Regions from separate parts of the Rhizobium sp. 42MFCr.1 genome, predicted to be linked through region 2. Evidence: riboswitches for the same ligand, from Rfam matches in the RefSeq annotation. Region 2 holds a riboswitch; the other holds the start of a gene.
The links. A riboswitch is a leader RNA that binds a small molecule or an ion and turns the genes downstream of it on or off. The one in region 2 is predicted to bind thiamine pyrophosphate.
Positions count from the first base shown of each region.

Region 1: another riboswitch for thiamine pyrophosphate. It lies ahead of thiM (hydroxyethylthiazole kinase); the one in region 2 lies ahead of thiC (phosphomethylpyrimidine synthase ThiC).

Region 1 is NZ_KB897839.1:10,629-15,947, reverse strand. Features, by position in the region: gene C934_RS0119970 (3-oxoacyl-ACP reductase) at 1-646, opposite strand, end outside; gene thiD (bifunctional hydroxymethylpyrimidine kinase/phosphomethylpyrimidine kinase) at 643-1,464, opposite strand; gene thiE (thiamine phosphate synthase) at 1,461-2,096, opposite strand; gene thiM (hydroxyethylthiazole kinase) at 2,093-2,896, opposite strand; TPP riboswitch at 2,946-3,042, opposite strand; gene C934_RS36190 (YadA-like family protein) at 3,536-4,924, shown strand; gene C934_RS35725 (hypothetical protein) at 4,975-5,319, shown strand, end outside.
Region 2 is NZ_KB897821.1:158,028-163,346, reverse strand. Features, by position in the region: gene thiC (phosphomethylpyrimidine synthase ThiC) at 1-1,540, opposite strand, end outside; TPP riboswitch at 1,634-1,745, opposite strand; gene C934_RS0106320 (FadR/GntR family transcriptional regulator) at 1,793-2,557, opposite strand; gene C934_RS0106315 (four-carbon acid sugar kinase family protein) at 2,582-3,646, opposite strand; gene C934_RS0106310 (ABC transporter ATP-binding protein) at 3,643-4,635, opposite strand; gene C934_RS0106305 (ABC transporter ATP-binding protein) at 4,635-5,319, opposite strand, start outside.

The DNA of each region.
Region 1 (5,319 bases), on a different contig from region 2:
GGGGCGTGTTTGCCGCAATCAGATCGAAGACCGCATCCGGTGTGGCGCTGCTCGCTTCGGTGGTGCGGAGCAACCCGCCCGAGACCATGTTGACGGTAATGCCTGATGGGCCCAGCTCTGCGGCGGCCGTGCGGGTCAAGGACAGAAGCGCACCCTTGGCAGCCGTGTAGTCATGGTAAGGCACCACCGGGTTCTGAAAGAGATTGGTGCCGATCGTGATGATCCGCCCAAAACCGGCAGTGGCCATGTCCGGGCGGGCGGCCTGGATAAGGTTCAAAGCCCCCTTCACGGCCGTATCGAGCTGTGATGTCATTTCACCCCAGGTCATTTGGTCGAGCTTCGATCGAGCGTCTCCGTTGAAGCTGAAGTCGGTCAAGGCGTTGTGCACGACTGTCGTCGGCGCACCGAGTGTATCCTTGACCTCGACCACCATGCGCTTGACGGCCTCGCTGTCGCGGACATCCGCCTGGAAGGCTCGGGCACGATCACCCAACGACGCGGCAAGCGCCTCGGCCTCGATGCGGCTGTTGCGGTAGTTGATTGCGACCTTCGCGCCTTCGCGGGCAAAGGCAGCAGCGATGGCGGCGCCCAGGCCACGCCCGGCCCCGGTGATGATGACGGTCTGTTCGCTGATTGCCAATGTCATCTCGAATGTCCTTCTCTCAACGTCCAAAGCTCGTGAAAATGCTGAACCGGCCCGTGCCCGGAACCGACAGAAAGCGTATCCGCCTGCGCGACGGCATGGGCGAGGTAGCTTTTCGCATCCGCCACTGCCTCGGGCAGCGTCGCCCCCTTCGCGAGCTCGGCGGCAAGCGCGCTCGATAGCGTACAGCCGGTGCCATGCGTGTTCGCCGTCGGTATCCGGAGCCCCTCGAACCAGCTCAGTCCCGCGGCTGTCGCCAGGACATCAGGGCTCTCCTGGCTTGGCAGATGACCGCCCTTGACCAGCACCGCCTCCGGGCCAAGAGCACGCAGGCTTTGCGCCTGCTCAGCCATGTCCGCGCGGGTATCGGCCGAAGGCCCATGCAGGAGTGCTGCGGCTTCCGGAAGATTGGGAGTAAGCAGCGTCGCAAGCGGCAGCAGCCGCCGGGTGAGGACGTCGACCGCAGACAGATCGAGGAGGCTAGCCCCGCCCTTGGCGACCATGACAGGATCAAGAACGATCGGAATGCCCTTGTGGGGTTCGATCGCATCGGCGACAGCGTCGGCGATTTCGGCATTGGCAATCATGCCGATCTTGATTGCATCAACGCGGACATCGGCAAACACTGCCTTGATCTGGTCGGCGACGAAGGCAGCCGGAACCAGATGGACCCCGCAAACGCCCTGTGTGTTTTGCGCGGTCAGCGCGGTCAGCGCCGCCATGCCGTAGACACCGCGGGCGGAGAAGGCCTTCAGGTCCGCCTGGATTCCGGCGCCGCCAGAAGGATCGGACCCGGCAATGGAGAGAACGTTCCGGATCATCGGTGAACCTTTCTGATGTTTTCCGCGATCTCGCGAGCCGCCGCCTCAGGGTCACGCGTGCCGCAGATTGCAGAGACGACGGCAAGACCGTCAGCCCCGGCAGCAAAAACATCCTCGACATGAGCCGCCTTCAGCCCGCCGATTGCGACTGCGGGAACGGGGCAGATGCGCACGAGGCGAGCAAGGCCAGCGAAACCGATCGGCTCCTTGTGATCCGCCTTCGTTGATGTCGCAAAGACCGGGCCGATACCCGCGTAGTCGACGATTGCCGGATCGATCCCCGCAGCCAGTGCCTCGGTCTCAACGGAGAGGCCAAGGATCATATCGTCTCCAATCCGCGCGCGGGCAGTTGGCGCATCCATGTCCTCTTGCCCGATGTGCAGACCGTCAGCACCAATTGCGACGGCAGCCTCGACGTCATCGTTGACGATGAGCAAGGCACCCGTGCCAGACAAAGCCGCCTTGAGCGCCCGACCTGTTTCGATCATCAGGGGTGTATCGGCATGCTTGTCGCGCAGCTGGACAACGCTCGCTCCGCCGGCAACAGCCGCCCGCGCGGTCTCCACCAACCCGAAGCCGGCACAAAGACCGGGATCGAGGACGAGATAAAGTGAAAGGTCGATGGTCCTCATGCGGAACGCACCCTCGCATGGCGATCGAGGAGCGGGGCGTCAAGCGCTGCAAGCGCATCGAGAAACGCCGGAGAAAACGAACCGGGGCCGTCCGCCCTGCTGGCTGCCATCTCGCCGGCAACAGCAAAGGTCGTAAGCGCGGCAACCGTTGCCTCGAACGGCGCGGCAGGCCGGATCGCCGTGAATGCTCCGACGAGGCAGGTCAGTGCGCAACCGAGTGCGGTCACCTTAGGCATCAAGGCCGACCCGCCTTCAATCCAGGCAGCTCGTTCACCGTCGGTGACGAAATCGACGACGCCGGTTACCGCGACCGTTGCACCGTGTGTCCTTGCAAGCAGCCGGGCGGATTCCTCGGCCTGTTCGACCCCGTCACGACTGTCCACCCCCTGGCCCTGACTTTCGCCACCGGAAAGGGCGATGATCTCGGAGGCGTTGCCGCGAATGACCGTCGGACCGAGTTCCAGGAGCCGATCAACGGCCGCCCGGCGGAATAAGGTGGCATAGTGGGCGACCGGATCGAGAACCCATGGCTTGCCGGACTGGCTGGCGGCGAGGGCTGCCGCCTCCATCCCGCGCAACCAGGATGACGACAGTGTGCCGATGTTGATTGTCAGTGCGCCCGCGATCGCCGCAAACTCGCCAGCCTCTTCTTCGGCATGCACCATGGCGGGAGACGCACCAGCGGCCAGAAGCACATTGGCTGCGATGTTCATGGCAACGAAGTTGGTGATGCAGTGCACGAGCGGCGGTTGCGCGCGCAACTCGCTCAGCAGGTTTCCCGGCAAAGTCTGATCTGTCATGGTGCGCCTTTCGATCGGGGAGAAAGGCGCGGGGACTGACGCAGGAGGCGAAACGTCCCGAGCGACTCCCTCCGCCGGCATTATCCGGTTCAGGTTCAAAGGGTCCTTCTCAGCCCATCTTTCGAGGGGCGCCCCTGTCTCTCATTGCCTTCTTCTCGCAGAGAAGCACGCGCCTGTCATCCAAAAAATGGGCATCGCCGGGTGAGCCCGGCGATGCCGGGAAACGCCCAGCAGGAGGCGCGCGGCGCCTGCCGGCCTTCTGGCGGTTGCATCACTCATCCGATAGCGCGCCATAATACAGCTGCCGGAAGGACTTGGATTTCCTCCTGCAAACTGCTCACTTCTGGATTTCGGTGAGCAACCTGTTACGGATTCCGGCGCCGGTTTTCGTTTGTCCGAACCATGGCACTTTCCAAAATTTCGGCGGTTATTCCAAAGTCGGCAGCTGTAAGCATTGTTGGACGGCAGCCGAAACAGCGATCGTGTTGCATTTACTTATTTTTGTTTACTTTCCTGGAATTGTGTCAAATGGCATACTCCCGCTCGCTGGGTAAATCCGGGGTCCATGGGCGGCCGACGATTTTCGTTTCTGACCCACCAGACTGCTTGATTACACGCGGCCAATAGGCCGGCAAGACAATGCCGATGCAATCGTCCAACTCGGTTGGCGACCGAAGGGAGGTCTTGATGCGAACACCTCATGCTGCAGTATCTGTATCGCTTCCTGCCGTGTGTGTTCTCCTATCTGCTACCATAACAACATTCTCGCCCGCTCCTGCTCGGGCCCAGTTCGTCTGTGAAAACACGACAGGCTCGGGAGACGGGGCGACTGCCGGTGGTGCCAATGACGTCGCCTGCGGAACCAATGCGACAGCGGGGGGCGCCGCGGGAGAAAACTCCGCTTTCGGTTTCCGAAGCAGCGCGACAGGCGGAGCCGCCACTGCCCTCGGCACAACGACGAATGCTTCCGGTGCATCATCGGTGGCAGTTGGGCAAAATTCTCAGGCGACAGACAGGGGCGCGGTCGCGGTTGGTTTGGGCAGCAACGCCTCGGGATTCAACAGCTCAGCCATCGGGGAAAATAGCAGAGCTGCCGGCGCTGGCGCGACTGCCCTGGGGGTCGACAGCAATGCGCAGAGTGTGGACAGCACGGCCGTTGGTGTTCGAAGCCTGACGACGGGTGCCGGTGCGACTGCCATTGGGGTCGGCAGTCAAGGCACCAGTGTTGATACCTTGGCTGCTGGCGTTAGAAGCGTTGCCAGTGCTGGCGGCGCAGTCGCGCTCGGAGGTGACAGCAGTGCAAGTGGTGGCAATAGCACTGCGGTTGGTAATAGAAGTTCGTCCTCTGGCAATCAGGCAACAGCGATTGGATTTAACAGCAGTGCCCAGGGCCCCAATAGTCTTGCCCTCGGTACCGGCTCAGTGTCATCAGGGCAGAATTCGGTGGCGCTCGGAGCTGGTTCGACGGATGGTGGTATCGCCAATGTCGTCTCCGTCGGGGCGCCGGCTGCCGAGCGAAAGATCGTCAACGTCGCGCCCGGCACGATTTCGGCGACCTCGACGGATGCGATCAACGGCTCCCAGCTGTACGCCACCAATCAGAATGTCGCCCAGAACACGAACGAACTTGCCGATCACGAGACGCGCATCACGAACAATACCAACGTTCTCAACCTCCATACGACTGAGATCGCCGGCCTCGATACGCGTGTAACCGCAAATACAAACGCCATCGATTCCCTCGACAATCGCGTCAGCAGCCTCGAATCCGGCATGTCGCCGATGAATGGACGCATCGACAAGGCCTACGAGGGCACGGCGATGGCGCTGGCGATGGGTGGGGGAACCCTTCCGAATGACAAGAACTTTGCGGTGTCCATCAATTGGGGCACGTTCGAAGGCGAGAACGCTTTCGCTGGCAGCGCTTATGCGCGAATTACAGAGAATCTGCTGATCCATGGCGGCGTCGGCGTAGGGGCGAGCGAAGGTACCTTCGGTGGGACTGCGGGGTTGACATTCACGTGGTGATCGTCCGAGCGCTACAGCCGCTCGGTTCACGCGAGCCGAGATCCCAAACGATGCATTTGCCGTTCAAATTTATCCTCGCGGCGCTGGCAGTCCTTTGCATAGAGGCCGGCCTTGAAAGCCCCGTTCGCGCCGAAATCAAGAAATCCCCAAAGGAAGATGTGTCAAAAGCACCGCGTCCGGCAGATATCGATCGAAATGGCGTCCTTATCCTTGTGCGAAACACGCTTCTTGCCCTCGACCAGGCGAACAAGACTGGCAACTACACCGTTCTGCGGGAACTCGGCTCGCCAGGCTTTCAGGCCAATAATTCCGCGCAACTTGCAGAGATCTTTGCCTCGCAACGAAAACAGGGATACGACCTGAGTGGCCTTGCGGTTATCGAGCCGCAACTAACC
Region 2 (5,319 bases):
CGCGCGATTGAGCTGCCGGGTGACCCTTGGCGAGATCGGCGGCGTGGGCGGCGATCTTGTAGGTGATGACGCCGGTCTTCACGTCGTTGCGGTCGGGGAGACCCAGATGCTCCTTCGGGGTGACGTAGCAGAGCATCGCCGTACCGAACCAGCCAATCATCGCAGCACCGATGCCCGAAGTGATGTGGTCATAGCCCGGGGCGATATCTGTCGTCAGTGGTCCCAGCGTGTAGAAAGGCGCCTCGCCGCAGACGGCGAGCTGCTTGTCCATGTTTTCCTTGATCTTGTGCATCGGGACATGGCCCGGGCCCTCGATCATGACTTGGCAGTCCTTGGCCCAGGCGATCTTCGTCAGTTCGCCGAGGGTCTCCAGCTCGGCGAATTGTGCGGCGTCGTTGGCGTCGGCAATCGAACCCGGACGCAGGCCGTCGCCGAGCGAGAAGGAGACGTCATAGGCGCGGCAGATGTCGCAGATCTCCTCGAAATGCTCGTAAAGGAAGCTTTCGCGATGGTGATGAAGACACCACTTGGCCATGATAGAGCCGCCGCGTGAAACGATGCCGGTGACGCGGTTGACCGTAAGTGGGATGTAGTGAAGCCGCACGCCGGCATGGATCGTGAAATAGTCGACGCCCTGCTCCGCCTGCTCGATGAGCGTATCGCGATAGACCTCCCAGGTCAGGTTCTCGGCGATACCCTCGACCTTCTCCAGCGCCTGATAGAGCGGCACGGTGCCGATCGGCAGCGGCGAGTTGCGGATGATCCATTCGCGGATGTTGTGGATGTTGCGGCCGGTGGAGAGATCCATCACGGTGTCGGCGCCCCAGCGCGCGGCCCAGACCATCTTCTCGACCTCTTCGGCCATCGAGGAGGTGACGGCGGAGTTGCCGATATTGGCGTTGATCTTCACCAGGAAGTTCCGGCCGATGATCATCGGCTCGGCTTCCGGGTGGTTGATGTTGGCGGGGATGATGGCGCGGCCGGCGGCGACTTCCTGTCGGACGAATTCCGGGGTGACGTGATCGGGAATATGGGCGCCGAAGCTCTCACCGTCGCGCACAATTGCCTCGGCCTTAGCCTTGCGGCCGAGATTTTCGCGGATGGCGATGAACTCCATCTCGGGCGTGATGATACCGGCGCGCGCATAGGCGAGCTGGGTCACGGCCTTGCCGTCCTTGGCGCGGAGCGGTTGGCGCTTGGCGGGAAATTCCGGCGTCAGCCGCTCGCCGCTGGCAAAGCCGTTATCCTCGGGGCGCACCTGGCGACCCCGATAGGCTTCGACGTCGCCGCGCGCGAGCACCCAGCTGCGGCGCAGTTCCGGAAGCCCCTGCTCGATGCTGATGTCAGCGCCTTCGACCGTATAGATGCCGGAGGAATCATAGACTGTGACCGGTGGCTCGCCCGATGTCGGGTGGACGCTGATTTCGCGCATCGGCACGCGGACATCGGGGTGAATGTCCCCAGGGATGTAGATTTTCCGAGAGGCCGGTAGGGGGCCTGTTGTAACGGTCGGGGTGATGGTCTTTGCGGCAATATTCATGGTTTGAGGCTCCAAGTTTTAAGTTTGGAGACCCAGTCCTCAGCCGGAATGATGAAAAGACGCCGGCACGGATTCCACGCGTGAATCCAATGCTTTCGAGCGCTTGCACCGTCCCTACGCCAGTATGAACTGGATCAGGTTCAACGGGTCACTGCGCACGATAGCAGTATCTCAGCCCCTTGCCGGGACCCCCCTGGTGAATGTAAAAAGGTTAGAGCCAGAGCAGCAAAGCTGTCAAGCCGACTGCCGCAACTACATGGAAAGGTCCAGAGCGCGGCCTTCGAAGAGGCGGCTCTGCGAACCCTCAAGATGCGCCTTCATCAAAGCCCGCGCGTCTTCCGCACGTCCTTCGACGATGGCGAGGTAGATCTTGTTGTGCTCCTCGTAGACCTGCTCGAGGCCCTGACGCGGACCAAGCAGCGATAGGCCGTGAAGGTGCATGCCGACGGCGATGTGGGCCTTCAGGGCATCGATCGAGGCTGTGTAATAGTGGTTGTTGGCGGCTTCGGTGACGGCCCGATGGAAGGTGAAGTCGGCGTCGGTGCGATGGAGCTGGTGGCTGGTCGCCTCGCGCAGATCGGCGAGCGCTGCGGCAATCCTCTGGATCGCCGCTTCGTCACGGCGCTTGGCAGCAAAGTAGGCGGCGGCAGGCTCGATCGTCAGTCGAAACTCGTAGCAGCGCTGGATATCGGCGATCGTCTTGACCGGCGAATAGGAAAGCTGCGTCGTCGGCGAACCGTGGGCGCTGACGAAGGTGCCGGCTCCCTGACGGGCATAGACGATGCCTTGATCGCGCAACCGTGCCAAGGCGTCGCGCACGATCGGACGCGACACGCCGAGCATCGATGCAAGCTCATGCTCACCGGGAAGCCGCGAATCCGGCGGATAGTTTCCCGAGCGGATACGCTCCTGCAACTGGTCGAAGACGCGATCGACCAGCTTGACGGCCTTGCCGCGCTCCGGCTTTGCCGCAGGCGCCGCTTGCGCGTTCGCCGGTACACCGTTTGCTTCGTCCACCTTCACTCTCCCCGTCGGCATGAACTATGCCGCCTGATTCTGCGCGATCAGTCTTACCAAACTATCCGAATTACCGAAGCCCCCGGACTTCACCGCGCAGCGCAGACGCAGGCCGTCTGCCGTTACGACGTCGAACCACGGAATACCCGCCTCGATTTCGCCCTGCGGCCTCAGAACCCGAATGCCGAGCTCGCGAAAAACTGCCAGTGCCGTATCGCCACCGCCGACCATCAGCATGTCCGGGCGCGTCATCTCTATGATGGATTTTACGCCTTTTGCGAAGCGGTCGGCAACTGCCACGGCTTCGCCGCTGATTTCGCCAGTACAGCGGACGAGTAACGGCAAGCCAACTTGTGCGTCGGAAGGCACTGCTCCCATGGATGCATCGATGGCAGCGGCGAGGCAGCCGGTACCCTCCAGCCTGGCCATTTGTGCTGTTGTGATCGGGTCGCGGGAGCCGAAGGCAAAGACGGTCCGGCTCGATGCGGCAAAAGCGTTGCTTGTCCTGTTCGACTGTCCGATCTTGCGGGCAAGTGCAGCTCCGATACCGCGGGCGCCGACAGCAAGGGCCCTCTTCCAATCGCGTGCCTCAACCACTTGGTCGAGATCGCTGTCCGTTTCGGCATCGCGGACCAGCACTTCGGTTCCACCACTTGCATCGAAAAGCTCGGCAATCGGCAGCGGCTTGTCGACACCACGACCGACGACGTGACCGTTGTGGGTCAAACGGTCCTGATCGGGAATGGCCGGCGCCACCACGATTGTCTCGTGACCGAAGACGGCAGCCAAAGCTACGCTTTCCGCTGCAACGTTCCCCTTGAGCCGGGAGTCGATCTTTTTCAGAACGATTTGAGGCGAGGCGGCAAGAAGGGCCTTCGCCGCAGCGCTGACCCTTCCTGCCGCTTCCTCCTCCGGGAGAGCTCTCGAAGCCGTGTTGACCACCACGACCTCGCAACCGGTCGCAAGCGTTTCCGATATGGCACTGACGTCGATCGCGACAGCGACGGAAAGTCCGGCGTCGACAAAGGGGGTTCCCGTGTCGAGCGCGCCGGTCAAATCGTCAGCGATGATCGCGACCTTCAGCGTCATGCAGTCTGTCCTGAGTTGACAGCGTGGCAGGCGACGAGATGGCCAGGCTTGGCTTCCTTCCATTCCGGCACGACCTTGCTGCACACGTCCATGGCGATCGGGCAGCGCGAGTGGAAGCGGCAGCCGCTCGGTGGGTTGAGCGGGCTCGGCACGTCGCCCTGCAGGATCTGGCGCTTGCGCGTGCGCTCCAGCTCCGGATCGGTTTCCGGAACGGCCGACAGCAGCGCCTTGGTGTAGGGGTGCAGCGGGTTCTCGAACAGCTCCTCGCGCGTCGCAAGTTCCGCCAGGCGGCCGAGATACATGACGCCGACGCGGGTACTGATATGTCGGACAACAGCCAGGTCGTGGGCGATGAAGAGGTAAGTCAGGCCATACTTCTCCTGCAGGTCGAGCAGGAGATTGATGATCTGCGCCTGGATCGAGACGTCGAGCGCCGAGATCGCTTCGTCGCAGACGATGAATTTAGGCTGGCAGGCAAGTGCGCGAGCGATGACGACGCGCTGTCGCTGGCCGCCGGAGAGTTCATGCGGATAGCGCTGCGCAAAGCGCGTCGGCAGGCCGACGTCGGTCAGCAGGGTGGCGATCTTGTCCTTGAGCTCCGCTTTGGTGCAGAGCTTGTGGAAAAGGATCGGTTCGCCGACTGCCTCACCGATCGTCATGCGCGGGTTGAGCGTCGAATAAGGATCCTGAAAGACGATCTGCAGGTCGCGGCGGAAGGGCCGCATCTGCTTTTCATCAAGGGTCGCCAGGTCCTGGCCCTTGTAGACGACCTTGCCTGATGTCGCCTTGTAGAGGTTGAGGATGGTGAAGCCGGTGGTGGACTTTCCGCAGCCGGATTCGCCGACGAGCGAGAGGGTTTCGCCTTCCATGATGTCGAGATTGACGTTGTCCAGCGCATAGACGGTCGCCGAACGCTCGCCGAAGGCGCCGAGCTTGACGTGGAAATGCTTGACGAGGTTTTCGACCTTGAGCAGCGGTTGTGCACCCATCACGCAGCCTCCTGCATTTTCTGGACGACGAAGCAGGCCGTACGGTGGTTTCCGGCGCCTGACAGCGGTTCGAGTTTCGGTACGCGCTCGTGGCAAATGGCTTCCGCCAGCGGACAGCGTGGGGCAAAGGGGCAGCCTTTGGGGCGGCGACCCGGCTCCGGCGGCGTACCGCCGATGGACGAGAGCCGGCTTGCGGGCGCATCCGAGAGCTTCGGAATCGAGGCGAGCAGACCGCGCGTATAGGGATGGCTTGGGCGGGCATAAAGCTCGTCAACCGGGGCATCCTCGACGACGGTTCCGGCATAAAGCACGGCGACACGATCGACGAGACCGGCAATCAGCGCCAGGTCATGGGTAATCCAGACAACCGACATGCCGAGCTTGGCGCGCAGATCCTTCACCAGATCGACGATCTGCGCCTGAATGGTGACGTCGAGCGCCGTCGTCGGTTCGTCAGCGATCAGCAGTTTCGGATTGCAGGCAAGGCCGATCGCGATCATCACGCGTTGGCGCATGCCGCCGGAGAGTTCATGCGGATAAGCTTGCAGGCGCTCTTCCGGCCCGGGAATGCCGACGAGGCGCAGCAGTTCGACAGCGCGGACTCGCGCATCGGCCTTCTTCATTCCACGGTGATAGATCAAGGGCTCGCAGATCTGGTCGCCAATGCGCATCACCGGGTTGAGC